Regions from separate parts of the Paenibacillus litoralis genome, predicted to be linked through region 1. Evidence: riboswitches for the same ligand, from Rfam matches in the RefSeq annotation. Region 1 holds a riboswitch; each other region holds the start of a gene.
What was found. Region 1 has a riboswitch for cobalamin ahead of metE (5-methyltetrahydropteroyltriglutamate--homocysteine S-methyltransferase). Riboswitches for the same ligand answer to the same signal wherever they lie in the genome.
Positions count from the first base shown of each region.

Region 2: it holds a riboswitch for cobalamin, as region 1 does, so the genes downstream of both, ACKGJP_RS03465 (S-layer homology domain-containing protein) here and metE (5-methyltetrahydropteroyltriglutamate--homocysteine S-methyltransferase) in region 1, are expected to answer to the same signal.
Region 3: it holds a riboswitch for cobalamin, as region 1 does, so the genes downstream of both, ACKGJP_RS05985 (ABC transporter substrate-binding protein) here and metE (5-methyltetrahydropteroyltriglutamate--homocysteine S-methyltransferase) in region 1, are expected to answer to the same signal.

Region 1 covers NZ_CP176395.1:1,643,394-1,653,144, reverse strand. The annotation lists gene ACKGJP_RS06930 (ribonucleotide-diphosphate reductase subunit beta) at 1-797, opposite strand, end outside; gene ACKGJP_RS06925 (ribonucleoside-diphosphate reductase subunit alpha) at 1,407-3,689, opposite strand; gene metE (5-methyltetrahydropteroyltriglutamate--homocysteine S-methyltransferase) at 4,055-6,337, opposite strand; cobalamin riboswitch at 6,556-6,760, opposite strand; gene ACKGJP_RS06915 (DNA-3-methyladenine glycosylase I) at 6,837-7,418, opposite strand; gene ACKGJP_RS06910 (DUF4432 family protein) at 7,528-8,538, opposite strand; gene ACKGJP_RS06905 (hypothetical protein) at 8,602-8,748, opposite strand; gene ACKGJP_RS06900 (S-layer homology domain-containing protein) at 9,011-9,502, opposite strand; gene ACKGJP_RS06895 (helix-turn-helix transcriptional regulator) at 9,546-9,751, opposite strand, start outside.
Region 2 covers NZ_CP176395.1:810,253-820,003, reverse strand. The annotation lists gene ACKGJP_RS03470 (DUF4430 domain-containing protein) at 1-110, opposite strand, end outside; gene ACKGJP_RS03465 (S-layer homology domain-containing protein) at 119-5,275, opposite strand; cobalamin riboswitch at 5,469-5,677, opposite strand; gene ACKGJP_RS03460 (glutathione ABC transporter substrate-binding protein) at 5,871-7,439, shown strand; gene ACKGJP_RS03455 (phytanoyl-CoA dioxygenase family protein) at 7,549-8,379, opposite strand; gene ACKGJP_RS03450 (helix-turn-helix domain-containing protein) at 8,543-9,397, shown strand; gene ACKGJP_RS03445 (sigma-70 family RNA polymerase sigma factor) at 9,602-9,751, shown strand, end outside.
Region 3 covers NZ_CP176395.1:1,413,239-1,422,989, forward strand. The annotation lists gene ACKGJP_RS05965 (Lrp/AsnC family transcriptional regulator) at 168-659, shown strand; gene ACKGJP_RS05970 (aminotransferase class I/II-fold pyridoxal phosphate-dependent enzyme) at 675-1,856, shown strand; gene ACKGJP_RS05975 (aspartyl-phosphate phosphatase Spo0E family protein) at 2,156-2,437, shown strand; gene ACKGJP_RS05980 (hypothetical protein) at 2,691-3,245, shown strand; cobalamin riboswitch at 3,400-3,592, shown strand; gene ACKGJP_RS05985 (ABC transporter substrate-binding protein) at 3,806-4,855, shown strand; gene ACKGJP_RS05990 (FecCD family ABC transporter permease) at 4,870-5,904, shown strand; gene ACKGJP_RS05995 (ABC transporter ATP-binding protein) at 5,930-6,712, shown strand; gene cobT (nicotinate-nucleotide--dimethylbenzimidazole phosphoribosyltransferase) at 6,838-7,884, shown strand; gene cobU (bifunctional adenosylcobinamide kinase/adenosylcobinamide-phosphate guanylyltransferase) at 7,926-8,489, shown strand; gene cbiB (adenosylcobinamide-phosphate synthase CbiB) at 8,540-9,526, shown strand; gene cobS (adenosylcobinamide-GDP ribazoletransferase) at 9,505-9,751, shown strand, end outside.

The DNA of each region.
Region 1 (9,751 bases):
CCCCACTCCACTTCATGCTCAACGGCCTGACGCATCATTTCGCGCAGTTCTTCCTCCAACGCCTTGGTGAAAATATGCGGACGCTCTTTTTTCAGCTCGCGGAACATGTTTTGGAACAGAGCCAAATGCGTCAGTTCATCGCGGTTGATGTACTTGATTTCGGTTCCTACGCCGGTCATTTTGCCGAAACGAGCTAGGTTGTAGAAGAAGCTAAAGCCTGCATAGAAGTAGATGCCTTCGAGAATGTAATTCGCCATCATGACCTTGGCAAAGCCTTCCTCGGTTTGGTGATCGATGAACTCTTGGTAGCAGTCTGCGATATATTTATTCCGTTTCAGCAGAAACGGATCTTTGATGGCAATATCATAAATTTCTTGCTGCTTCTCCGCGCCGACGATGCTCTCCAAAATGTAGCCGTAGCTTTGCGAGTGGAGCGCTTCTTGGTACGTTTGAATGTTGAGCAGCAGATTCACTTCCGGCAATGTCACGTAATCGTTGATGTTCGGCAAGTTGACCGTTTGCAGGGAATCCAGAAAGACCAGGAACGAAATGACTTTGTTGAACGTTTCGCGCTCGTCGTGCTCAAGACGCTCATAATGCATTTTGTCTTGACCCAGCGAAATTTCTTCCGGAATCCAGAAGTTTTGCATCATCGTTTTGTAAAGCGGGTACGACCATTTGTATTTGTTGTTGCTCAGCATCATCAGATTCGTCGTTTCGCCGCCGATCAGCATCCGTTTTTCGTAGCTCGTATCGGCAGTCGGATTAAATAACGGTTTTTGCGTTAGAGAAGACACGTGAATTCCTTCTTTCAATAAAATGGTTATTCTCCAAGAGAGCTTCGATCCCCCTAAAAGAGTTCCGACCCCTCCTAAATCCTCCCCTTCCCAAGGGGAGGACCCCGAAGGGCTCGCCGCCCTCCGGCCACCCGCAAGCAACCACGCAGTATGTCGATAGGCAGCTCCTCGATGAGACTCCGTGCGGCGGGCCGCTTTTCGTCTATCCCTTTGGGATAGACACGCTCCTGGTTGGTGCTTGGGTTACTCCGCCGCGTCCTCGACGCGGCAAAAAAGCAGGTTTCCCTGCTTTTCTACTTCTTTATTTCTCTTGCTCCGGCGTTCGAGCGCGCTTGTTGTGCGGGCAGGCGTTAAACCGGCAGAGCTGCGAGGGATGCATTTCGATCAGCTTGCAGGCGGAGCGGAGAGTGTAAAGGTGGTCCCCGGCGAGTTTTGGCTTTGGATTCCTACCGTGCCCCGCAGGGCTTCTAATAGAAAGGAATCCAAAACAAGATGTTTGAGCGGGAGGGGACTACCTTTACACTTGCAGCGCAGACTGCTTATTGCTGATCTACTACTTTGCATCGCCTTGTCCGCTCTACCGTAACGCCACCGCCAACAACGCAATCGTTACGCCGAGCAAGCTGCGCACTCTTCCACTTCAGCGCTGCGGCTTCTCGTATAATACAGCGTTTTGACGCCCAGCGTCCATGCCAAAATATACATTTGGGCGATTTCGGTCGCTTTCGTTTCCGGCGTAATGTACAGGTTGAAGCTTTGCGACTGGTCGATATGGCGCTGGCGCGCAGCGCAAGCCTTGATGCTCCACGTTTGGTCGATTTTGTGCGCTTCCTTGTACAACCAGAACGTCGTCGGGTTCAAATCCGGCGCGATGATCGGGATGACCTGATTTTTCTTCTCGTCCATGTAGAACTTCGAGTAGATCGGGTCGATGCTCTGCGTCGAACCGCCGTACTGGGAGCTCGAGCCGTTCGGCGCGACCGCCATCAGATAGCCGTTGCGCAGACCGTTCGCAGAAACCTCTGCGGCGAGCTCCTGCCATTTGTCGCTTGTATAGTCGCGGCGCTTGAAGTACTCGCCCGTCTGCCATTCCGAGCCTTCGAACAAGGCGTAGGAGCCTTTTTCCTTTGCGAGCTCGCAGCTGGCTTTAATCGCATGGTAGTTGACGAGCTCATAAATCCGGTCGGCCATTTCCAGATGCTCGTCCGATTCCCATTTGATGCCGTTGATCGCCAGCATGTGATGATAGCCGAAGCTGCCGAGACCGATTGCCCGGTATTTGGCGTTCGTGATTTCCGCTTCCTTGACCGGCAGGTTGTTGATCGTAATAACGTTGTCAAGCATCCGTACGACGACCGGCACGACCTCCGCGATCGTTTCTTCCGTATTCGTGCGGCCCAGGTTCAACGACCCGAGGTTACAAACGACGAAGTCACCGGATTGGCGCGTCTCGACGACGTATTCGTTTCCGTCCTTGTCCTTCAGCGTTTTGCGCGTAACTTCGCTGTTGACGGACATGTTCTGGTTGATCTCCATGCACAGGTTGCTGGAGTAGATGCGTCCCGCGTGCTTGTTCGGGTTCATCCGGTTGACCGTGTCACGGAAAAACTGGAACGGCGTGCCGGTTTCCGTATCCGACTTGATGATCGCCTTAAGCAGATCGATCGCATTGACTTCTTCCTTCGGAATGTCGGGATGATCGACGCAAGCCCAGTAGCGCTTCGAAAATTCGCCTTCTTCGCCTTCCGCCTCGTCGAACGAATCTTCCAGGCTCCAGCCCATTACGCGGCGAACCTCATGCGGACACATCAGGTAGAACTTGCCGTCGCGAACGCGCGTTTCTTTCTTGAGTTGACGCATGAACACGTCTGGGATCGAGACGGCCGGGAAAATGTCGTGCGCTTTCCGGCGCTCGTCGCCGTTGTTCGTCTTCAGGTTCAGGAACTCCCAAATGTCGCGGTGCCAAATATCCAGAGTTACGCTGACCGCTCCGTTGCGAACGCCGAGCTGGTTGCACGCGATTGCCGTATCGTTGATGATCCGGATCCACGGAATGACGCCGCCGCTTGTCCCTTTGAAGCCGCGGATGTCGGAGTTGGTCGCCCGTACCTTGCCGATGTAAATCCCCATGCCGCCGCCGTATTTGCTCACTTGGCTGAACAGATCGACGATATGGAAGATCGATTCCAACGAGTCGTCCATCGTCCCGATAAAGCAGCTCGACAGCTGGTTGAACGGCTTGCGCGCGTTCGACATCGTCGGCGTCGCTTCCGTCATTTGAAGCAGCGACATCACGTCGTAGAACTGCTTCGCCCAGTGCACGCGATCCTCCGGCTTCTCGGCCAGCGCAATCGCCATCGCCACGCCCATGAACGCCTCCTGAGGCAGCTCGTACACTTCTTTATTAAAGCCTTTCACGCAATAGCGTTCGGCTAACGTTTTAACGCCGACATACGTCAGCAGGTAATCCCGTTCCGGTTTGATGTACTCGCCCAGCTCGTCGACTTCCTTCTTCTTGTAGCCCTTCAAAATATAGTCGCCGTACAAGCCTTCGTCGGTCAACAGCTTGAGAAGCTTGTAGAAGCTGCCGTATCCGAAGCTTTTTTTGCTATAGTCGCGGTTAATGCCAGCTTCTTTATACAGATCGTATATGTAAAGTTTCGCTGCGACCTTGTCCCAATTCGGCTCCTGAATCGTGACCTTTTCGACTGCCGTCTGTATCAAAATACGCTGGATTTCCTTCGTCCGCATCCCGTCCTTCAGCTGCGGCAAAAGCGCCTGCTCCAGCTCAAGCGAGTTAAGTCCGATACCTTCTATTGCAAAATCGATGACTTTTTTGAACTTGCTGAATTCCATCTCGGCTGCTTGTCCGTTACGTTTAATTACTTGCACAACGTATCTCCCCTTAACCGGCTTTTCCATTCCCATGAATCGGTAATTCACTACATCTTGATGCCGTTATTAAAATTTATATCAACATATAGTACAAGTCAAGGCTTGACTTCTAGTTTTTTTTGGAGATTGTTTGTCGGATTCCCGCATCGCAATCGTTGAATATCGATGGAAAAGCAGCGCATAAAGCGCCGCCGGGAATCGGAAATCTTCAAGCCGAAGCCCGAATAAGTCAGCAATGAAAGGAACCCCGCAAAGATTCAGGAATGGGCCATGAAGGATTCCTTAGCTTTACGGGGCGCACTTGATTCATACATGCTTAACAAAAAATAATATTTATCGCCTGCACTTTATTTTGTCAATTATTATTGTTGCAATTCCAGTCTTGCTTCGCTCGCCGCCGCTACCATGTTGCGCAGAGCCGCGACCGTTTCCGCTTGACCGCGCGTCTTCAAGCCGCAGTCGGGATTGATCCAGAACAGCCGTCCCGGCAGCACGCGCAGGGCGCGCTCGATCATCGAGAGCATCTCGGCCTTATCGGGTACGCGCGGGCTGTGAATGTCATATACGCCAAGACCGATTCCTTTGTCGTACGTTTCCGTTTCGAATGCGGAAATAAGCTCGCCGTGGCTGCGCGACGTTTCGATCGAGATCACGTCGGCGTCGAGCGCCGAAATCGCGTCGATCATGTCGTGGAACTCGCAATAGCACATATGCGTATGAATTTGCGTCGTATCCTGCACGGTCGACGTAGCCAGCCGGAAGGATTCCACGCCCCAATCCAGGTAGAATTTGCGGTCGGCGTTCTTGAGCGGCAAGCCTTCGCGCAGCGCCGGCTCGTCGACCTGAATCATGCCGATGCCGGCGCTCTCCAGCGCCTCAACCTCCTCGCGGAGCGCAAGCGCGATCTGGTACGTGACATCCTTGCGCGAAATATCGTCGCGAACGAACGACCAGTTCAGGATCGTAACCGGGCCGGTCAGCATGCCTTTCACCGGCTTGGCTGTCAGTGACTGCGCATATACCGTTTCCTTGACCGTCATCGGTCCGCTGAATCGGACGTCGCCAAAAATGACCGGAGGCTTGACGCAGCGCGAGCCGTACGACTGTACCCAGCCGTTCTGGGTAAACGCAAAGCCGACCAGCTTCTCGCCGAAAAATTCGACCATGTCCGTACGCTCGAATTCGCCGTGCACAAGCACGTCGAGCCCGATGTCCTCCTGCAGGCTGATCCAGACGCGGATTTGCTCCTGCACGAACGCGTCGTACTGCGCCTCCGTCCATTCGCCTTTGCGCCACAGCTGCCGGGCTTTACGCACCTCGGCGGTCTGCGGGAAGCTGCCGATCGTCGTCGTCGGCAGCAAAGGCAGCTGCCAGCGCGCCTGCTGCAGCTGCTGGCGCTCCGCGAACGGCACCGCCCGGCTCGTCCGGGCAGCCGCCGCGTCAACCGCTCCGCCGCCGCTTCGCGCCGGAGACGCGTTCAGCGCCGCGACCGCGCGCGTGCTTGCCTCAATCGCTTGAGCGGTGGCATCGCCGCCGTCTCCGCGTGCCGCTTGCGCCAGCAGCGCGAGCTCGCCGAGCTTCTCGCCGGCGAAGGCGAGCGCGCCGAGCAGCGTCGATTCCAGCTTCCCCTCGCGGGCAAGGCTGACCGGCACGTGCAGTAGGCTGCACGAAGGCTGCACGATCAGACGGTCGCCCGGCACGACGGCAGCAAGCTCTTCAAGAAGCTGCCGCTTCTCGGCAAGATCGGCGCGCCAGATGTTGCGTCCGTCGATAACGCCGGCCGCAAGCGTTTTGCCCGCAGGGAAGCCGTGCTCGCGGAGCGCGCGCAGATTGCCCTCGCGGCCGTGGACGAAATCGAGCCCGATCGCTTGGACCGGCAGGCCGATCACTCTATCATAGCCCGAAACCGCTTCGAAATACGTCTGCAAGAGAATGCTCAGTCCCGGAGCCGCAGCAGCGAGCTGCTTATAGGCGCTCTCCAGCACGTCAAGCTCCGCTGCCGTCAAGTCGGTTACGAGCGAAGGCTCGTCGATCTGCACCCAGCCCGCTCCGGCTTGTTCCAGCTCGCGCAGCACCTGCGCGTACAGCGGAACGAGCTGACCGACCAGCTCGCCGAACCGCTCTTGCTTATAGCCCTTGGCCAGCTTAACGAATGTAAACGGTCCGACAAGTACCGGCTTGCCGTCGATGCCGAGCTCCCGCTTCGCTTCCAGATAGGCGGCCAGAGGCTTGTTCTCGACCAGCCTCGGCGCCGCTTCGCCCAGCTCCGGTACGATATAGTGATAGTTCGTGTTGAACCATTTCGTCATCTCGCATGCGGGCGCTTCCTTGCTGCCGCGGGCCATCGCGAAATACGCCGCAAGCGATACCGGGCCGCTGGCATAGCCGTAGCGGGACGGAACGAGGCCGAACATCGCCGACGTATCCAGGACGTGATCGTAAAGCGTGAAATCGCCGACCGGGATAAGCTCGACGCCTAACTCCCGCTGCTTTAGCAGGCGCTGCAGACGGATTTTTTTCATTTCGGCTTCGAAGTCCGCTTCCTCCGTTTTGCCCGCCCAGAACGATTCGAGCAGCTTTTTCCATTCGCGGTTCTCGCCGATGCGCGGATATCCCAAATTACTGATGACATAGTGATTATTCATATGAAAACCTTCTTCCGATTTATTATTTCGTTTCCTGGTTGAACCCTGTCATGCCGGCGGCCTATAGCTAATGCTAAGAACCGATTGCCGTCAGGGGGCACAGGACCACGAAATAAAAGCTTCTCCGCCCCAATCCGAATAAAGGAAATGGGGAAAAGAAGCCTCGGATCTACACGTTACCGGACTCGTCTCCAACACCACCTATCTCCCGTAGGTATTCTTGTGTCGTCAGAACAGGCAGGTCTCCTGGCTCCAGAATCGACGCACGCAGCCTGCCTTCCCGGTCTCTTCGACCAGTGGCTGTCGCTTGGGCTGCGAACTCCTCTGTTACAGTGGCGGGACCGCTCCGGTATCGCACCGGATTCCCTTTTAAGCCGGCGAAGTATTGCAACGCATCGCGGCACCTTATTCCCACAGAACTTATGAAATTGACCCCTTCATCATACAGCGAAATTCCCGATTAAGCAACTTGGTTTTTAGGCTCCGAAATCCGGAATCGTTAAACCGACACCTCGGCTCCCGCGCCCGGTTCGTAACAGAAACAGCTCTCCACGTGGTCGTTGACCATCCCCGTCGCTTGCATGAAGGCGTAGCAGATCGTACTGCCGACGAACTTGAAGCCCCGTTTCTGCAGATCCTTGCTCATCGCGTCGGAAATATCGGTGCGCGCCGGCACCTCCTTCAGCTCGCGGAAGCGGTTAAGGATCGGCTTGCCGCCTACGAAACCCCAAATATAGCGGTCGAAGCTGCCGAATTCCTCGCGGACACGAATGAACGCCTTGGCGTTGCCGATCGCCGAGGCGACTTTCAGCTTGTTGCGGATAATACCCTCGTTCTGCAGCAGTTCAGCCGCCTTGGCTTCGTCATAGGAGGCCACCTTCTCGAAATCGAAGCCGTCGAACGCCTGCCGGTACGTTTCCCGCTTCTTCAGCACCGTATACCAGCTCAGCCCCGCCTGCGCCCCCTCCAAGGTGATCATCTCGAACAGCTTCCGGTCGTCGTGAACGGGTACCCCCCACTCCTTATCGTGGTACTCGATATAAAGCGGATCATCATTGACCCAGCCGCATCTTTCCGTCATTGCATAGCCCCCCAAAATAATGCGAACATTTGTTCCATTCTAGCATATCCGGTACGGCATAAGCAAGCCGCCATAAGGCCGGCCGGGCCCGGTAGTGCGCCCTGTATCCTCAGAACGTCAAGCCGCCTTCCCGGTTAACGGACTTCACCCGGTCCCGGTTCGCGTGCATGACGACCGTCAGCCACGTTTCCGCGCTTTGGCCCGCTTCCAGAACCGGCGCTTGCCCCTTCGACACGGCCTTAGACAGGGTCGGCGCGTTGGATGCCTGAGGCTCCAGCGCCATGGCATACAGTTGACCGCCGAACGGCTCCTCCTGCTCGGAGTGATGCTCCTGCCACAGCCAGAGGTAAGGAAATACGACGCCGTCCCATGCGAGCGCGAAGCCGAGTCCCGCCTGCTCGTTAAATACGTTGTACCAATGCTCCTGCAATTCGTCGATAAACAACATTTCATTGAAGGGCTCCGCCGCAAAATACGTGTTATCCACCTTCTCTCCCCGTTTGCCGGGCATACGGTCCAACGTCCCGGAAGCTCCGGACAGCAGCCTGCTGTTATTCGGATGGTAATCCGGCTGATCGAATACGCGGCAGCCCGGAAGATCGATGCGGCTGTAGGGACTCACGAACGGGGCTCCGAACGTCACATGATGTCCCCACAAGTACGGCTCCGCCTCGCCGCTGAGGTTGGTAATCTTCTCCGCGATATGGAGACTCGCTTGCCCCTTTTTGAGCGCAACGGTCTTCTCCAAAGCAAAGGGCCGCACCTTACTCTCCGTCCGCAGATGCACGCGGATTTCTTCTTCGCTCTCCTGCTCGATCATGAATGTCCATGGCAAATGCTGCACATCGCCGTGTCCGGGGACGTCGCTCCCCTTGTAGCTGCAGCCGGTACCCGCATTCGGAAACAGCTCGTACCAGCCGCCGACGTCGTAAGATAATCCCTTAGGGTCTTTGTACATCACGTCGATGTTCGTGCGCTTATCCGTCATTTCGAATAGATGAGCGCCATGATCCACATCGATACTGACGCGAATCGCGTCGTTTTCCAGCGTCAGCACGCAATGCCCGTCCATCGTATGCTGTGTAAGCTTGCAGCCTGGCACCTGTTTTTGTTCTCCCATGAGTCTCTCCTTCTCCCGTCCCTTTGTATGATTCTGGCATTGATCTTGCTACGCTCTATCATGTCACATAGCTGATGGCGGCGACAAGTACATAAATAGCGCCGGTTGACGGTTTAATTGTAATTCCAAAAACGCCTGCTGCTCTCCTATTAAAAGAGCGGCAAGCCGGCACAAATAATCGTAGAAGCTGATGCCCGTCAAAATAGCCAATCTCCGGATCTCCCCTTCATTTTCGCATTTTTCGTAATAGGTGAGACATATAAAGTCTTATATTTCAAGAAAAACGAACGTCCAAACGAAGGGGCTGTCCCAAAAGGGCAGAGTCGAATGGGCCAGTCCCAAAATGTACACAAAAAAGCTTCCAAAACCACTGGTAAACTGGGTATGGAAGCTTTTCTTGTGCTATAATAGCGCTTTTAGTTGGCGTGAGAATGGAAAAACAACTTTTGGGACAGCCTCGGAGAAGTTGCGACTATAGAGCTTCTTTCTCCGGAAAAATAACGAAACCGTCATCATCCAAATTCATCAATCTCTGATCGATGGAAGCGCTATCAGAAAAAGCCCCGATATAGCCGACATAAATCAATATGTCATCGCCATCGCTCTCCTTGACCCCTCCGCCGAGAACAATATTTCCTTCTACCGTTACATTTCGAAGCGTCACCCCCGGAACGGTAACGATGATGTTCCATTTGAGCGCATGCTGAATATCCGAGAAATCGTATACCCCCGGTTTGTCAATCGTATAGTCCTGTTCAAGCTGCGCAAGCATACGGTCCATCGACACGATTGCCTCTGCGCGGGTCATCGTTTGCAGCGGATGAAAACCGCCATCCGGATAGCCCTTCATAATGCCGAGCTTTTCCAGCTTTGCGATCGCCGCCCTGCTCCAGCCCGCAATCAACCCTGCGTCTGAATACTCCGGCACTTCCGTTTCCTCTTGTCCGGAAATACTTTGATTCATCCAGCGTTCCACCGTATGTTCAGCCCAATGCCCTAATAACCGCTTATTGCCCTAACTGCGCATACTCGTCAGGTTTGATGCCTTCATAGCGGACGAAAGCCCGTTTGAACGAGTACACATTTTCGTAACCGACGCGGCGCGCGACATCGTCGACGCTGTTTTTGTCCCGGAGCAGCTCCTTCGCGGTTTCCATGCGCAGCCTGCATAAATAGTCATAGAAGTTGATGCCCGTCACTTCTTTGAACAGCT
Region 2 (9,751 bases), 830 kb from region 1:
TCGGGCCCCCTGTCGGCGATCTGCGCCTTCTCGTCGCGACCGGTACCGCCCCAGAAGAACGCGATCGTTAGCAGACAGACGATGCCTATGGCTGCAAGCCATTTTTTCATTGTCGGTTTCATACGTCCGTCATGTCATAAAGGCGGGGTTGACCGTTCAAATACCGGTCGTAGGCGACGAGCGCATACATCGCCTGATCCGTCGCCATAGGGTCGACATCCCCCGGTTTGGCGCCGCCATTATCGATGCCGCCCGGCATGATATGGTAGAAGCCTCCGCCCTTCGCGGCAAAGCCAAGCAAAGCGTCGACCGCAGAGCGGCCGTTCTTCACGAATGTCGGATCGGCATGCGGATCGATGCCTAAGCCCGACAGCGCGACGACGACTTGAGCCACGCTCTCCGAGTTGGCGGATTCCCAGCTGGCATACCCGCCGTCCGCTTGTTGATTTTGGGATAGCCAGGCGACTGCTCTGTCCACAGCGGCCCGCACCGTCTTGTTCGATTCATAATAAGGAGTCAGTCCTTGTATCGCCATTGCCGTGATGTCCGGATCCGGTACGGCGGCATTCTCGCCAAGCGCCCATCCTCCGTTCGTAATCTCGCGATTCAGAATGAAGTCGATTAGCTTCTCTCTGGTCGTCTGCGTTTTGGCGCCCGGAACGGCGGGGATCTCGTACTTTTTGCTGTCCAAAGCGATCAGCGCGAAGATCGGTCCGTTGATGCCCTGTTTAATCAAGGTATCAAAATCGGCGAGACGCTCGATCATCGAATACCCCGCCACGTCGTTAATGCCTTTGCCGATGGCAGTCAGCGCCAGTATAACGCGGTCGTATTCCGTATATTTGACCGCGTGCAGTTTACCCGCTTTCTCTTTCAGCGTTTGCTCCAGATTGGCATAATACTTGGCATAATAGGAGTCCGGAACTTGAACGCCGGAACGCGCCAATCCCAGTACGGTCCATTCCCCGCCGATGCTGGCTACGGCCGGATCGGTTATCGTCTGCTGCATGTAGACGGCCGTTGCCTCAATTTGCTTCTTCACGGCCTGCTGCTTGCGGGTGTCCGCTTGGTTGTCTTTAGCGTGGGTGCGTTCATAATCGAATGCCCTCATCGCCACGACGGCTGCCATTTCACGCGTCACCGTGCCGCTTGGATGGAAGCGACCGTCCAAGTCCGCCGTCATCAATTCATGAGCGGCAATCGTCTGTACATCCGCTTTTGCCCACGAGGAGACTTCGTCCAGATCATTCAGCGCGATGGCCGATGCCGAAGACTGCATGCCCAATGCCCGATTCACGATGACGGCCATTTGTTCGCGGGTAATCGTATCGTCCGGATAAAACCGGCCATCGTATCCGTCGATATATCCGGCTTGATAAGCGGCGTTTACATAAGGATAGAACCACTGGCCTGCCTTGACATCTTCGAATCGGGACGGATCGCCCGCCGGCTTTACCATTCCCAATACTGATACAAGCAGCTTGGTGAACTCCGCTCTTGTCACGGCGGATTTCGGCTTCAGCATGCCGTCGCTGCCTTCGACGAATCCGCGCTGCGTCGCCTCGCCGATCGGGCCATACGCCCAGCTCGCGATCTCGCCGGCATCCGAATACCGCTTCGTCAAATCCATACCGCCCGCCGCTTCCAGTCGACTGGCCGCATACGCGACGAACGATGTGAAGTGGTTCGTCTTGATCACGAGATCGTTGCCTTTGACGAAAGCATACGTGATTTTCTCGCTGCCTTTGGTCGCTTGTTCGCCCTGTTCCTCGGAATCATACATAACGATCGGCGTAAATGTACCGTCTTCGATAAACCCGGCCTGCTGCCCTTTCCCTCCCTTGATCGTCAAGGTAAGCGGCTTGTCGAACAAGTACGACTGATTCGAGCCTCCCATGATGAAGGCATGGCTTATTTTCTCCAGCCGATCGCCGGTATGTAAGCTCCCCTTGACCTGCGCCAACAAGGACGCATCTTCGGCATTTACCGTCGTAAAGAGCTCGATGCCGCCGTCCCCCGCCTTCAGCCTCGTGCCCTTGTCGATGACAAGCGAGAGCTCCCCTTTCTGTACCGTAATCATCGGGATGCCGTCTTGAACATCCTTCACATTCAGAATGACCTTCGGCTTCACATCGGGAATCGTCAGGGTAATATTGTCGGTTCCTTGCTGCTGCTTCGTGATGGTTTGGATAAAATCCTTTTGCAAATCCGCCGGTACGGCAATGATAGGCGTCTTGTCACCAGGTTTTGTACTCGGGTCTATGCTCGGATTCGGGCCTGGGTTTGGGTTGGGGTTCGGGCTTGGGTCTGTCGGCACATAAGGGGGTTCTCCCAAATCCTCGCCCAAATTCGTCGTATACCGCCACTGGACGGTATCGCCGCCCGAAAGGATGTAAACGCTCGCCCCATAGTTCGGATAGGTACCGTTTACGTTGTACATCCATCCGCTGCCGCTGCCATGGTCGAACTCGCCGTCTCCTGCGATGGATTGCACATAGACGCTATTGTATTTCGGAGTCCATGTAAAGGCGTAAGGGATGCTTCTTGCATTCAGCTCTCTTTGCAGTACGCTCCATACCGTATCTCCGGACTGCAGCTCCACGGATGCGGGATTCATGACATATCCTTTATGGATTGTCGCTTTATCTACGGATAGAGTGACATGCTTTACAGGCTGAGGGTCGGTTCCTCCGCCTTCGCCCGGCGTCCCGACAACGTTTGTTGCGAATGCAACGAAGTCGGTAAAATGCTTGGTCTTAACAATTAGATCGTTGCCGCTGTCAAAGGCATACTCGTTCTTACCGCTGCCGCTTCCATCCGAATCGTTTGCAAACTTCTGTATGGCGCGGGCCGTCCCGTTCTGGATATATGCGGCATCTTTCCCCTTCATCCCGGAGAACGTTAACGTAATGAACCGATCGAACGTAATGCCCGACGTACCGCCCATCTTGAACGCGGCGGCAATCGAATCGAGTTTCTTTCCATCCGGAACGATACCGTTGACGAGCTGCCGGACCGTGTCCGTTACGTCCGCCTTCGATAACAATTCAACCGAAAGCGGGCTGCCGCTGACGAGTGACGTCCCTTTCGGGATATGGGCCGCTGTGCCGCCTCTTACCGCCGAAATCGCCGGAAGGCCGGTGTTGGCGGGCACATTCAGTTTAATGGTTGATGACGAATCGCCCGGAACTTGGACGGTTATGTCTTTATTCGAATCCGCTTCGGTAATTGATAACGAATATACGTACCCGCTAGGCGGAACGTTTACGTTAGGCCGATCCCCTGCAGACAAAGCCATTTCGATCTCGTCGAGATTCCCCGGCAGCGGGAACGGAAGCACGTCCGTCATATCGTAAAGCCGATTGGCGGCTTGCGTCATCCGATTGAAAGATACGAGCGCATAGGTCCCCTGATCGGTCGCCATGCTATTTGCTTTCGTTTCCGACATGACATGCTTGAAGCCGCCCTCAGGCGCGACGAATGTCAGCAGAGCGTCAACCGCCGAATGGCCGTTTTTAACAAATCTCGGATCGGAGGAAGGATTGAACCCGATTTCCGATACCGCGGCGATAACCTGCGAGATGCTTTCGCTGTTTACGGTCCCGTAACTCGCAAATCCGCCTGTTTCGTTCTGAACGGAAGACAGCCAAGTAAGCGCGCGTTCTACTGCGGCAGCCACTTTATCGTTCGTTAAATAATAGGGAGCAAGCGCCTGCAGGGCCATTGCCGTCAAGTCTACATCGGCCTTCGCGACCCCGAGCGCCCAACCGCCCGCATTCGCCGTATCTTTGTTGACTTCCTTGCTCAAAATATAATCAATCAGCTTCTCGCGAGTCGCTTGATTCTTCCCTGCGTCAGCCGCAGGAAATTCGTAATTTACGGCATTCATGGCGATTAGCGCAAAAATCGGCCCGTTAATGCCTTGCTTCAGGACGTAATCGTAATCGGACAGCGCTTTGGTTATATCGTAGCCCGCAACATCCCGCGAATCGATGCCGATGGAAGCCAGGCCAAGGATCAATCTGGCATGTTCCGTACTTTTGTTTTTGTCCAGGACACCGTTGTTTTTGGCCATCAATTCCTTGACCTTGTTTACGATGTTCTTATAGTAGGTCATGTAGTAGCTGTTCGGCACCGAATAATTTCCGCGGGCCAGAGATAGAATCGACCATTCTCCCCCAAGCGTTCCGAAGGTCGGATTCGTCACCGTGCCAAGCATATAGGCAAGATTTTTATTCAGCTGGTCGTTCGTAACGGCCCCGATGTTGTAGTAGACCGTGAAGATTTGCTTAACCCGATTGCCCGAGGCATCCGCCGCCGTTATGTCGATCGTATTCGTTCCATCGATCAGATCGGCATGGAATACTCCGCTCGTTCCCGGAATCGCGTTACCGTTTACTTTTACTTCCGGAACGATGCCGGATGTGACGTTGTCCGTTGCGCTAGCTTGGAAGGAAATCCGTTTGGTTGTAAATTCTTGTTGATCCGATAAGCCTTGAATCGACAATTCCGGTTTGACATGGTCCCATCCCAATTCATTGTCCAGCTTCGACATCACAAGATCGACGTTAGCTTGCGTGCTCTCCATATTTGCGAGTACGCCGTACGCTTGCTCGTACGAAGACCTGACGGCAGGATCGGCCAGCAGCGCATCCTTATTCGGGGCGCTGTTGATCTTCGCGATTACCGCCGTTAACGCGTCTTTGTTGGCGGTATCGATATAGCCGGAGCCCCATGTATTCCCAAGGTCGGAGCCGAACCCATAAACGGTGAATTGCGTACGAATGACGTCTCCGTCTTCGGGAATGTAATCCGAAAAGCCGACGTTAGGAAATACATTGTTGACCGCGTACATCCAACCGGACATCGGCGTATAGTCGAATTCCCCTAACCACTCCGGGTCCCTTTTGGATTCGATTTGTCCACCGCCTAAGGCGACTTGGTCGACGATGTATTGGGGCACATATACGCTGCTCGTAACATCCTTGACCTTGGACAGATAAAAGTAATGTTCGGCGGTTCCCGTGTTCTTTATATTGTTCTGGCCGAGCTCGCGTACCAGCAAGGCGGCCCCGTTGTCTCCTTCGTAGAACGGCACCTTCATCGGTTCCCGGTAATAGCCTTGACCTAACGTGAATATCTCTACCGACAGGGTGACGAATCCCTTCGGCCCGGATCCGGACTCTTGGGCGTAGGTCTTCCATGCGTTTATTTGGAACATGGATAAGAACAGGCTGACAATCAGCAGCCAAGTAAATAATTTACGTTGCTTCACTTTCTTTCCCTACCTTTCACTTCTAAAAATCGCAACAAGAATAACCGCCATTTGGCACCGGACGTTTACCGAAATATGGATAATATGCTTTCCAACATAAAAAAACCCTTAACTTGAAAACGTTAAGAGGCTATCTCCATGGAACGCAAAAAGAAGCGGTCACGAAATAAACACCCCCCTATCTCTCGTAGAGCAATCGGTGTACCTCCCAGGCAGGTCTTCTGACTCGAGTATCAACGCCCTTGCAGCCTTCCCGGTTTATTCACCAGTGGCATCCAGCAAGAACTCCTCTCATACAGCGGCGGGACCGTGCGGGATTCTCACCCGCTTCCCTTTTAACCAATCCATGATTCCCTATCGAACTGCATCATCATGATTGGCACCTGAGTAGCTTATATTCAATTTTCCTGCTAATCATATCTTATAAGCCTTCATTTGTCATTTAGAACTGCGGTCGCTTGGCGTCCCCGGCGGCCAACAAGTAAAGATAGTGTAAATACACGTAAAGATCGTGAAAGGTAAAAGTCAGAATATTTTTTATAATACAGCTAAGCATATGGAAGATATGCCGAAAAACGGACTAGGGGGCATCTTCATGAAGAAAAAACATGTACTTGGCAGCGTCCTCGCCTTGTCGCTCGTATTTACGACAGCGCTTGCAGGATGTGCGTCCAAGCCGGAAACGGATGCGGACAAAGGCAATGCCGGCGGCACGGCCAAAACGGGCGGAACGCTGGTCGTCGCACGGAAGGCGGACGCGAACAATCTGGATCCGCAGTTCATCACGAACATTCCGTCGTCCAACTACATTTTCGGCAAAGTGTACGAGGGGCTGATCAAAACCGACAAAAACATGGAATTCCAGCCTTCGCTCGCAACGGAATGGAAAGCGGTTGACGACGTCACTTGGGAATTCAAGCTGCGCAGCGGGGTTACTTTCCACGACGGCGCGCCGTTTAACGCGGAAGCGGTCAAGAAAACGTTCGAACGGGCGCTCGATCCGAAGGTCAATTCGCCGCTCGCGGGCAAATTCTCGATGGTAAAAGAAATCAAAGCCGTCGACGAGCACACGGTGCAGTTCGTTCTGGCTTATCCCTACACGCCTCTGCTCTCCATTCTGGCAAGCAACGAGGGCAGCATTCTGAGCCCGAAAGCGATCGCCGAGCAGTCGGACAAGCTGGCCAAAAACCCGATCGGCACCGGGCCGTTCAAATTCCAGTCGTGGACGCCGGGACAAGAGATGGTACTGGTCAAAAACGACGGCTACTGGGGCGAAAAGCCGAAGGTAGACAAAGTCCAGTACAAAGTCGTGCCGGAAGACACGACGCGCGTCGCGATGGTCGAAGCCGGCGAAGCGCAAATCGCCGACCAGTTGCCGGTTACGGAGCTAAACCGCGTTCAATCGTCGTCCACGCTGGCCCTCGCGCGGGCGGAAGGTCTCGGCGTCGAATATATCGGCTTTAACACCAAGAAGAAGCCGTTCGACGATGTACGCGTCCGCCAAGCGGTCGCCCATGCGATCGAGCGCGATTCCATTATCAAGGGCGTATTCAATAACGTAGGCAGCCGGACGCTGACGGCGCTCTCGCCGAAAATGCCTGGCTACAACTCCAGCCTTACGGATTACGACTACAACATCAATAAGGCGAAGCAGCTTCTGGCCGAAGCCGGCTACCCGAACGGGCTGAAAACGTCCATCGTCACCGACGACCGCAAAGAGCGCGTAAACGTGGCCGAGGTTCTGCAATCCCAGCTGAAAGGAATCGGCATCGACCTCGAAGTGAAAGTCGTGGAATACGGCGCTTATCTGGATATTACCGGCAAGGGCGATCACGCCATGTTCTATGGCGGCTGGGGCAATGCGACCGGCGATGCGGATTACAACCAGTACAACGTGTTCCACAGCAGCTCCCACGGCAGCAAAGGCAATCTTGCATTCTATACGAATACGCAAGTGGACAAGCTGATTGAGGAAGGACGCCGCGAGAAGGACGCACAGAAACGCAAAACGATTTATGGGCAAGCCCAGGAAATCGAAATGAAGGAAGCGCCGGTCGTGCCGATCCGCACGATCGACCACATTGCCGTTTCCTCCAAAAGCGTCAAAGGCTTCTGGCTCAATCCGATCGGATATTTGATGCTGGATAACGTTACCGTGCAATAACAGTGTGCGACAAAAAGAAAGATGGCATGCGCCTCAAGCGGCGTGCCATCTTTTTCGTTTCTGCTTTATGCATCGCTATCGGACATTGCTAACTTCGCTTTAACGAAGCTTAGCATTCCGCCCCCGACATTTCATTCGTGTACATCCGCTTGTATTCCTGCGGCGACACCTTCTCCGCCGTGGCCGGCGCATAATGAAACTGCAGCGCGCGGCGGCGTTTGTCCGAGAAATTATACGCCGTGCCGTGCACCAACTGCCCGTGGAAAAACAGCGCTCCGCCGGGCTTCAGCGGCACGATGACGTTGCGCTCCACCGGCACGTTCGCATCGCAAATTTGCCAGTCGCGGACCGCATAATGCGGAATGCCGCCGTCCATATGCGAGCGCGGAATGACCTGCATGCAGCCGTTCTCGACGCCGGCTTCATCGAGCGCGATCCAGACGCCGACGACCGGCTTCCCGTAGGTTAAACCGCCGTAAGCCATATCCTGGTGCCAAGGCTTCTCGCCTCCCCCGAACGGCGGCTTCAACAGCGCCATATCCTGAATGAGCTTCGGCTTTTCCCCCATCAGCCGCTCCACTAACGAGACGATGTCCGGATGATACGCGATCGCCCTAAGCGCTTCCGAATGCTCGACAAACTCATATATTTTCCGTACGGCCAGCTCTTTTTCCTGATTCGTCGAAAGCGTCTCCCTCGGCTTCGTATACTGAATTTTAAACGCAGACTTCTCCGCAAAAAGATTGTCCATAAGCGCTTGCACCGCGCCGGTTATTTCCGCTTCCCCCAGCACGTTATCGGCCGCTAAAAATCCCTGCCGTCTATATTCCCTTACCTGATCCTCGCCCATTTCCTTCATGGAGCCGTAGCTTCGGTGGACTTTGGAATAACTGTAAAGCAAGCGGTTGATCTCTTCCGGCGTTTCCAGCTTCTGTTTCATCGTTAACCCCTCCGGCTTGGAAAATAGGATTCGTTTCCTTGCTTTCAGCTTACGATTTTCCCGTATTCCGGAGAATGGCAGCAACTGCGCTTTTTTTGTATGTAAATGCATAACGGTTCTTTTCAGCCTTGTGTTATTCTAGGAGGGAAAGGAGGGGTTCCCGATGAACGAAGCGGTTGTCCCTGATCCGTTCGGCTATCTTGCTTTCCATAGCGGCATGAACTGCGGCAAAGCGCGCTGCGAGCCCGGCTGGAGCTGGCGGCCGGCTCCGATGCGCGATTTTGACCTGTGGTATGCGCTGAACGGCACAGGCGAGATCTTCATTAACGGTACGCCGCACCGCGTGCATAAAGGCGCCTGCTTCCTGCTCCGTCCCGGCGACCGGGTATCGGCGACACAGCATCCCGACGACCGGCTTGGCGTTATTTTCATCCATTTTAGCGTGACGGGGCCGCGGGATGTCCCCTTGGATCCGGAAACTCTCGGTTTTCCGCCGCGTCTGACTTTGATGGACGATACGTACCATTTCGAACGCGACCTGCACCGGCTGCTGGAGCTACCCGACCGGCCGGAGCCGTTTGCCGCCGAGGAATTCCATCATCTGATGCAGCTCATTTTCCTGCAGCTTCGCCGTGCCGGTGCCCGTCCGGCAGCGCATGACCGGCACTCCCTGAAGCATAAGCAGCTCGTGCATCATACGATCGACCGGATTCGCGACCGGATCGGCCAGCCGATCGACCACCGGGAATTGGCCGAGCTCGCCGGGCTGTCCCCGCGTTATGTAAGCAACCTGTTTAAGCAGTATACCGGCCATTCGCTTAAGGCGTATATCACCCGTATGCGCATGGAACGGGCCAAGCTGCTGCTGGCCGAAACGTCGATGAACATCACGCAGGCGGCGGAAGCGGTCGGGTACAACGACATTTATTTTTTCAGCAAGCTGTTCAGAAGCTTGTACGGCGTCCCGCCGTCGCATTTCCGCCGGAATGAGAAAGCGTCGAGGCCCCACAAGGGATAAACTTGTCTCGTGCTTTGCTCCACGTTCCAGGACGAGGATAAAGCCGATAAGCGGTAAGGACTCTCTCCCCCCTCGAAAGCGAACCTTTAACGCAGCTTATCCTTACCGGCATAAACTATTTTTCCATGTTCATAAACTTTTCGTAACCTTTATTCGCCTCGTCGGCACTTCTATATAGAGCACGAAAGAAAGGAGCCAGGGCAAGTGAGGCAACGGATCGAACAGGCGCAGGAAGGCGATCGAACGGCATTCGAGCGGATCGTCAGGCATTATACGGCTATGGCGCACTCGGTCGCGTACGAAAAACTGCGTGATACCCATTTGGCGGAGGACGCGGTTCAGGAGGCGTTTACG
Region 3 (9,751 bases), 230 kb from region 1:
TTCATGACGCATTATTTGGCGCTCATGAAAGGAAGCGTGCTTCTCGTCCGAATGCCGCATGTTTTCTTTGCACGATCTTGCAATTTGGGTGTATAGTGGAACAAGGAACTCGGTATGCCGCCAACAAACCGGTCCGTATTTCAATAGCCACTGGGAGGTTTTACGAAATGACTGAACTGAAGATGAAAATTCTTGACCTACTCAAGGAAGACGCACGCAGAAGCGCGGATCTGATCGCGACGATGCTGGGCGTGGATCGAGCGGAAGCGGCGGCGGCGATAGCGGAACTCGAACAAGATCACGTCATTGTCAAATATGCGACGGTTGTAAACCAAAGCAAGGTGGACGACGAGAAAGTAACCGCTCTGATCGAAGTGCAAATTACGCCGGAACGCGGACGCGGCTTCGACGCGATTGCGGAACGCGTTTATTTATATCCGGAAGTGAAATCGGTCTATCTGATGTCAGGCGCGTACGACCTGCTCGTCGAAGTGGAAGGCAGAACGTTGAAGGAGGTCGCTTCGTTCGTTTCCAACAAGCTGTCTCCGATCGATCGCGTTCTTTCTACCAAAACGCACTTTATTCTCAAAAAATATAAGCAAGACGGCATCATCTTCGAGGATCACGAAGAAGATCACCGGATGCTCATCACGCCGTAGGGGGGATAAAGGGCCATGGAAAAAACGAAAACCATGCAGGATTACTTATCCCCGCTCGTTCGCGACATTCCGCCTTCGGGGATCCGGAAATATTTCGACTTGGCCAGCGGCAGCAAGGATATCATAACCCTTGGCGTCGGCGAGCCCGATTTCGCAACGCCATGGCACGTCCGCGAGGCGGCGGTTTATTCGCTCGAACGCGGCATGACCAAATACACGTCGAACGCCGGGATGATCGAGCTGCGCGAAGAAATTTGCGGATATTTGAATAATAGCTTCAATGTGGCATACGACCCTGCAAGCGAAGTCATCGTCACGGTCGGCGGCAGCGAAGCGATCGACCTGGCGCTTCGCGCGCTCATCGAGCCTGGCGACGAAATTTTGATTCCCGAGCCGTGCTTCGTGGCGTACTCGCCGATTACGGCGATCAGCGGCGGCGTGCCCGTCGGCATCGAAACGTTCGCCAAGGACGGCTTCAAGCTGACGCCGGAGCTGCTGAAGGCGCATATTACGCCGCGCTCCAAAGTGCTGCTTCTCAGCTACCCGAGCAATCCGACCGGCGGCATCATGACGTACGAGGATATGCTGCCGATCGCGAAGCTGGTCGAGGAGAACGACCTGATCGTCATCTCCGACGAAATATACGCCGAGCTTACTTACGGCCACAAACACGTAAGCTTCGCGGCGATGCCGGGCATGAGAGACCGGACGATACTCGTCAGCGGCTTCGCCAAGGCGTTCGCGATGACGGGCTGGCGTCTCGGCTATGCATGCGGACACCGGGACATCCTGTCGGCCATGCTGAAAATTCATCAATACACGGTCATGTGCGCTCCCGCCATGGCGCAGGTGGCAGCTCTCGAGGCTTTGCGCAACGGCAGAGAAGAGAAAGACCGGATGATGGAGTCTTACAACCAGCGCCGCAGGCTTGTGGTCAAGGGCTTTCGCGACATCGGACTCGAGTGTCATGAACCGGAAGGCGCCTTCTATGCGTTTCCTTCGATCGAATCGACGGGCCTCAGCTCGGACGAATTCGCCCAGCGCCTCATTTTCGAAGCGAAGGTAGCGGTCGTACCCGGACATGTTTTCGGCCGCGGCGGCGAAGGCTTTATCCGCTGCTCGTATGCGTCTTCGGTCAGCCAGCTGACGGAAGCGATCGACAGAATGGGTAATTTTTTGAGGAGGTTGGGCTCGTAATCACGATAGCGCGCAATCGTATCTGCACTTTATAAGAATCATCAAAGACCTGACATCGCCCCCGAAGGGCAGTCAGGTCTTTTTTAATGGATGTGAGAATAAGTAAAAAATAACATTTATCAACAAATATCTACTTGAAATTTTTCGTATAATTGGCTTTTTGACTCATATTCTGGCATTAATTCCGGGAAAATGATAGAATAGTCATAGGACAAGCTAAATTCACATCGAACTTTTGATGGAACTGACGGAATTACGGTTTGCTCGCTCTGTACAAAGTGATTAGGGAGGGGATTGCGATGGCTTTGGTCCAGCATTACGTTACAGGTTCCAAGTATGTTCCTCTCATCCGCGAGAATGACCCTCAGCCGCCCAGCTTGTACAGCAATGCCGCCAAACGAACGCATGAAGCGCTCTTGGAAGAGGAGCTCGACTATCTTCGCCGACAGCTCGAGAAGATGATCCGCCAGGAAAACTCGCTTACGTCCGATGCCGTTGTTGAAATGAGCAGAATGCTTGATAGAAAGATCAACGAGTACAACCAATATATAACGAACATGCGCACGAAGAAAGCCGAATAGGCATAACCGAGAGCCCGCCGCGAGGAAGGGCTTTTTTATTTGCGCAGTCTGCAGCGGTCGCGGCGCACAGGCCGGAATCCTTTCCCCGGAACGTTTGCTATTATTATGCCGGATTATGAACCTGCGGCCGTTCCGGTACGTATGAATAGGTGCCGGGAAGCCAATGCGGGAAGGCTTAGATTGATTGGCGGCAGAAAGCGGTTTTATGCTATTCTAGAGGTACGGAAATTGAGGAGAAGGAGAGCTAACAGAGATGAGAAAGAAATGGCTGACGGGGTTTATGCTGCTTGCCGTTTTGGTTGTGGCGCTTGCCGGGTGCGGCGGCCCTAAGGCGGATGTGATCGTTTTCGTGATGACCAACAACGTGCCGATCGACGGAGATAAAATGGCGGAGGATTTGAAGGCGAAGGTAGGCGAAACGCCGACGACCGACGTTCTGACAAGCCCGATGTTCTCGATGGACAAGCTGTTTGTCGAACTGGCTGCCGGAGACAGCGATCTGTTCGTCGTTCCGAAGGAGCAGTATGAAGCCTTTGCGAAGCAAGGCGGACTTGTGATTCTGGACGAGCTGTTCAAGCCGGAGGACTATCCGGGGGGCGTCGTTGAAGCGCCGGTCGATACGGGCAGCAAGGAGAAGAATCAGGAGCCGAAGCTCGAAAAGCATCTGTATGGCATCCCGATGAACGAGACGAAGTGGTTGAAAGACAGCGGTTACCGCGGCAAGGAAGAAATGTATGCGTTCGTCCACCCTCGTTCGAAGCAAGTTGAGGAGACGAAGGATATTTTGAAAAAACTGTCCGAGAAATAAAGGCCGGAACGTACCCGAAATCCTTGCGGCATGCGAGGAAGCTTAGCGTTTGGGCGGCCTATTCATGAAACAAGCTGTGAAAATAATCGTTGTCACCCACCGGGAAGTGTCCTATAATCGGGGATGAAGATTGGACGCTTGAAAAGCAGTTGAATAGCGATTGTCGCCGATAGGTGCGCAGCAGCCGCATGGTTGCCGCGTTAAAAGGGAAGCCGGTGTAAGTCCGGCACGGTCCCGCCACTGTAATACGGGGACGCCTCACGACGCCACTGTTCGTAACGAATGGGAAGGCGAGGCTGTCAGCAAACCCGTAAGTCAGGAGACCTGCCTATTGGAGCTAGCTTGCGAAATCCTTCGAGGAAAAGGATCCGGCTTAACGGAAAGTCGCTCATGGCTTCAGCAATACGCCATGCCAGTAACTTTATCCCTGTTTTGTCGTTCCCTCTGTCCTGCCGGATGGAGGGTTTTTCGTTTATATGCTCATGAACGTTCGCGCGCATTCAAACGCTTGTCAGGCTCCTCTCGCAATCTAGGAAGCAGAGAAGGGGAGAAATGGCGACATGCAAGAGAATACTCGGGTAACTAAGCAGCAAGAAAACCGCAAACAAGAACGCAAGGGTTGGAATTTCGGAAAAGCCGCCATGACCGTTATGCTTTCCGTCGTTTTGGCGCTGAGCCTGTTCGGCTGCGGCAGCAAGGAAGAGGCCAAAGGGCAGGTCAGCTCGCCAGGCAAGTCCGAAGGAACGTCGCAAAGCCCGTCGCCTAGCGCATCCGTGAAGCCGGCTGCCGCTCAAACGAAATATCCGCTAACGATTAAGGATGCCACGGGAACGGAAGTAACGTTCGAGAAGGCGCCCGAGAAAATCGTTTCGCTCGCGCCGAGCGAAACGGAGGTTCTCTTTTCGGTGGGAGCGGGAGATAAGCTGATCGGCGTCGATAAATTCAGCAACTATCCGGAGCAAGCGAAATCGAAGCCGCAGGTCGGCGACACGAACACGAACCTGGAAACGCTGATCGGCATGGCGCCGGACGTCGTATTCGCGAACTCGATCAACAAGAAGGTCGTGGAGAAAATCCGCGAGCTGAAAATTAAAGTGTTCATGGCCGATCCGAAAACGCTCGACCAAACGATCGCACACATCGAAGAAATCGGCACGATTATGAACAAGCAGGATGAAGCGAAGAAAACGGCGGATAAAATGCGCACCGACAAGCAGAAAATCGTCGATGCCGTAAAAAATGCTCCTAAGAAACGGATTTACATGGAATTTAATCCGGGCTGGACGGTCGGCGACGGCGAGTTTATGGATGAGCTCGTGAAGCTGGCGGGCGGCGAGAACGTAGGCGCAGGCAAATCGGGCTGGTACAAAATCGATTCCGAAGCCATCATCAAGAAAAATCCGGAGATTATCGTATATTCGTCCGGCGGCAACGTGAAGGATACGGTGCTGGAAAGCATTAAGAACCGTCCGGGCTGGGATCAGGTCGACGGCGTCAAAAACAAGAAGCTCGTTCCGATCAATGAAGATATCGTTAGCCGCGTTGGCCCTCGTTTGACGGACGCGCTGCTCGAAATTGCTAAAGCCGCACACCCGGATCTGGTGAAATAACGGTTGGTGAAAAGATGAAAAGAAAGCTGTTTATTTACGGAGGAGCCGCTATTGCGCTCCTCTTGTTTTCCATAGTGGTCAGTTTATCGCTTGGTTCCGCCAACTTGCCCGTAGCCGAGGTGTGGCGTATTTTGCTTCATAAAATTCCCGGCCTGAGCGGGCTGGTGACCCCCGACTGGCAAGCGAGCAGCGAAACGATCATCTTGAAGGTCAGACTGCCGCGGTTAGCGCTCGCCTTCGTTGTTGGCGCAGCGTTGGCCGTTGCGGGAGCCGGCTTTCAGGGCGTGCTTCGCAATCCGCTGGCCGATCCGTATACGCTGGGGGTGGCCACAGGCGCTTCAGTCGGCGCTTCGGTCATTATATTGACAGGAATGCAAACCGCCATGGGACAGTGGACGATACCGCTAGTGGCTTTCGTAACCGGTATGCTTACGCTTATTGTCGTGTTCAGGCTTGCCGGTACGCAAGGAGTCATGCGGCTGGAAACGCTTATTTTGTCGGGCGTCGTCGTGCAGGCGTTTCTCGGGGCTTTCGTTTCGTTCATGGTAACGTTATCCAAAAGCGTCGTGAATGAGATCTTATTCTGGCAAATGGGCAGCGTGGCGATGCGAGGCTGGTCGTATTCCGGCATCGTGCTGCCTTACTTGGTCGTGGGTACGGCGATCCTGCTCTATTTCGGACGTTCGCTGAACTTGCTGGCGCTGGGGGAACGGCAGGCGGCGCATCTGGGAGTCAACGTTTCGCGAACCCGGCTGGTCGTGCTGGTCGTTTCTACGCTGATGACGGCGGCAGCCGTTTCCGTTTCGGGCGTCGTCGCTTTCGTCGGCTTGGTGATTCCACATCTCGTCCGGCTGATCGTCGGACCCGATTACCGGCTGATCATTCCGCTTTCCACAATCGTAGGCTCCGTCTATTTAATATGGGCCGATACGCTGGCGCGTCTCGTGCTCAGTCCGAAGGACATTCCGCTCGGGATCGTGACGGCGCTGCTCGGCGCTCCGTTCTTCGCCTACTTGCTCAGCAGGCAGAAAAAACGGTTAAGCGGATAAGCAGGATACGAAAGGAGGGGAACCGATGATTACGTTTCGCGAGGTGTGTAAATCGTTCGGAGGCCGTTTAGTGCTTGCCGGCGTTAGCTTCGAGGCGAAGCAGGGAGAGATGCTCGGCATTATCGGACCGAACGGCGGCGGCAAATCGACGCTTCTTCGTATCATGTCCGGAGTCGATGAAGTGACGGCGGGCGAGGCGGAGCTGGATGGAAAGCCGGTAGGGCGATACAGCCGCAAGGAATTGGCGCGCTGGCTTGCCGTGCTGCAGCAGGACGCGCTACCGCCGGTAGGATTTACCGTTCGCGAGGTGGTGGAGATGGGGCGCTATCCGTTTCAAAACTGGCTGGGCGAGGACGAGCGCGACGCTGCGGAATCGATCGATCAGATCATAGAGCGGCTGGGGTTGTCCGCGCTGGCGGAGAGAACCCTCGAGCATTTGAGCGGCGGGGAGAGACAGCGGGTGGCGCTAGGCAAAGCGATGGCGCAGGAGCCGAAGCTGCTGCTGCTCGACGAGCCGACGACGTATCTCGATATCGGATATCAGGTGCAAATGATGGACTATATCCGCAGCTGGCAAAAGACGACGGGTTTAACCGTAATTGCCGTGCTGCACGACCTGAACGTGGCGGCGCAATATTGCGACCGTCTGCTGGTCTTGCACGAAGGTGCGGTGGCCGCTCTGGGAGCTCCCGCCGAAGTGCTGGACGCTCCGCTCATCGCCCGCGTGTATGGGACGGAGCCGCTGATCGTGCCGCATCCGGTAAGCGGCGTACCGCAAATTTTGCTGCAATCGAAGCTAATGGCTTAAAATAGAAGCGGGACTATGCTAGAATGTCTTGTCTGCCTGATTCAAGTTGATCGGGAACGTCTATTCGCCCCGTTGACGACAGTAACGTAATGGTTCTCGCGGGGAGTAGCTTGGAGGTATCGATGATGAATATAGAAGAAATGATTGCCCGAATCCGCCCGCTAGACGAGCAGGCGATGGCTGAAGCAGCGAAGCATGCGGATCAATTGACGAAGCCTCCGGGAAGCCTCGGGAGGCTGGAGGCGGTAGCCCGTCAGGCTGCAGGCATTACGGGAGAGAAAATTCCCGCGCTCGATCGTAAAGCGGTCATTGTTATGGCGGGGGATCACGGCGTTTGCGAGGAGGGCGTCAGCGCGTTTCCGGCAGAGGTGACGGGGCTGATGATGATGAATTTCCTGAATGGCGGCGCCGCCGTTAACGTGTTTGCGAGACATGCGGGGGCGGATGTGGTGTGCGTCGACGTGGGCGTCAACGCGGACGTGGAGCATCCACAGCTCGTCTCTAAGAAAGTAAGGCGCGGAACGGCCAATATGGCGCAGGGACCGGCCATGTCGCGGGAAGAGGCGCTGCAGGCGATTCAAGCCGGCTGCGATATTGTCGGCGGATTGGCTGACGAAGGCTATCGCCTATTCGCCACGGGCGAAATGGGCATCGGCAACACGACGCCAAGCTCGGCTATTTTGAGCGTGCTTGCGGGCACGGACGTAGCCGTAGCCGTCGGCAGGGGAACCGGAATCGACGACAAGCGCTGGAATCACAAGCAGGATGTAGTACGCCGGGCTATCGCCGTCAATTCGCCGGACGCAAGCGACCCGCTTGACGTTCTGGCCAAAGTCGGCGGCCTCGAAATCGCCGGGCTTGTCGGCGTTATTCTGGGCGCGGCGGCCAGACGCTGTCCGGTCGTCATCGACGGTTTTATTTCTACGGCGGCCGCGCTAGTGGCAACCCGTCTTGCGCCGCAATCGGCGGCGTACATGATTCCTTCGCATTTGTCGAACGAGCAGGGGCATGCGGCTGCTCTTGAAGCCATCGGTCTTGCCCCGATGATCCAGTTGGATATGCGGCTAGGCGAAGGCACGGGTGCGGCCTTATGCTTTCTTTTGGTGGAAGCGGCTTTGAAAATGATGCGCGAAATGGCAACGTTCGAAAGCGCCGGCATTCCGGGGGCATAAGCGTTGCGGCGAAAAGTCGGGAATTGCCGGGAGGTTTACCTATGCTTGTTTTAATAACGGGAGGCGCGCGCAGCGGCAAAAGCTCGTTTGCGGAGCGCTATGCCGCTCATCTGGGCTCCACAGGCACCTACATTGCAACCTGCCAGCTGTATGACGACGAGATGCGGGACAGGGTGAACATGCATAAGCAGGACCGCGAGGCGAGCGGCTTTCCTTGGACGACGCTGGAGGAGCCTTACGAGCTGCCGGCATTGCTTGACGAGCTGAGCGCCGGCGTCTCCGGAGCGTCTCCGATTGTGCTTGTGGATTGCTTGACGCTTTGGTTGTCCAATTGGCTGCTGTCCGAGGAGAACGAATCCAAGGCCGAGACGACTGCCGCGAAAATGAGGGAGCTCGTTGACGCAGCCGGACGTTTTGACGGGATTTTGCTTATGGTAACGAATGAGGTAGGGAGCGGGATCGTGCCCGAGTACAAGCTTGGCCGGGTGTTTCGGGATTTGGCCGGGCAGTTGAACCGCCGGCTCGCCGAGGTAAGCGATCAAGTGTTCTTGGTCACAGCCGGTATTCCTTTGGAAATCAAAAGCCGGGCGTTCACGTTCGGGTGATCGTCAGTTAAGCAAGCGGATTTATCGAACAAAATGGGGAGTGGCGGCGTGTGCTGTTGTTTGGATGGAATGAAATCGTATGGATGACGGCAGCCGCCATCGCGATCGATTGGCTCGTTGGCGATCCTCGCTGGCCGACGCATCCGGTCATTTGGATCGGCAGGCTGATCAAATGGCTGGAGAAGCGGCTGCGGCGAAGCTCTTCGGACGAAGCCGATATGCCCCCATCCGTCCTTCGCCGGAAAGGCGTCGTTCTTACGGCAACAACCGTAATAGGCTCCGGGGCCGCGATGTGGCTGCTCGTTTGGCTGGGCACTTTGCTGCATCCATGGGCCGGTTACGCGATCAATACCTGGTTTATCTCCACGACGATCGCCATTAAGGGACTGAAAGATGCCGCCTATTTGGTCTATCGCCCGCTGAAGGAAAATCGTCTGGAGGAAGCGCGCAAGTACGTCGGCTATATCGTCGGACGGGATACGGAGAAGCTCGACGAACCGGAAATTACGCGCGCCGCCGTCGAGACGGTTGCGGAAAACATCGTCGACGCCGTCGTATCTCCTTTATGCTTCGCCTTGCTGGGCGGGGCACCGCTGGCGATGGCCTACCGGGCGGCGAATACGCTCGATTCGATGGTCGGGTACAAAAACGACAAATACCGCTACTTCGGCTGGTGTTCCGCCAGGCTGGACGACGTTCTCAACTGGCTGCCCGCCCGTCTTACCGGCGTTTTGCTTACGGTAACGGCCTTTTTTGCGCCCAGGTTAAGTTCCGGACGTGCGTGGCGGGCCGTTCGCACGTTTGCGCGCCAGCATCCGAGCCCGAACAGCGGCATCCCGGAATCCGCGGTTGCCGGGGCGTTAGGCATCGAGCTGGGCGGTCTCAATGTTTACGGCGGCGTCGTCAGCGACCGCGCCCGTATGGGCTGGCCGCTCACGCAGCTGAACCGCGGGCATATCGTCATGACGGTACGGCTTCTGTACGGAGTCAGCTTTTTGTTTATGGGGGGATTGTTGTGCGCGCTGCTGCTCGGATAAAACAATGGCTGCACGCAGCGATCGCTGCCTTTCAGCTGCTGACGAGGCTGCCGCTGCCGATCGCGATCGATTATACGGATGCGGTGTTCCGGCGAAGCGTCGTTTTTTATCCGTTTGTCGGGGCGGTACTCGGATTGCTGCTGGCTGCCGCGGGAACGGGACTTCCTTATGCGCTGCCGGCTTTCCCTGCGGCGGTGCTGCTGCTCGGCATGTGGATCTACGCGA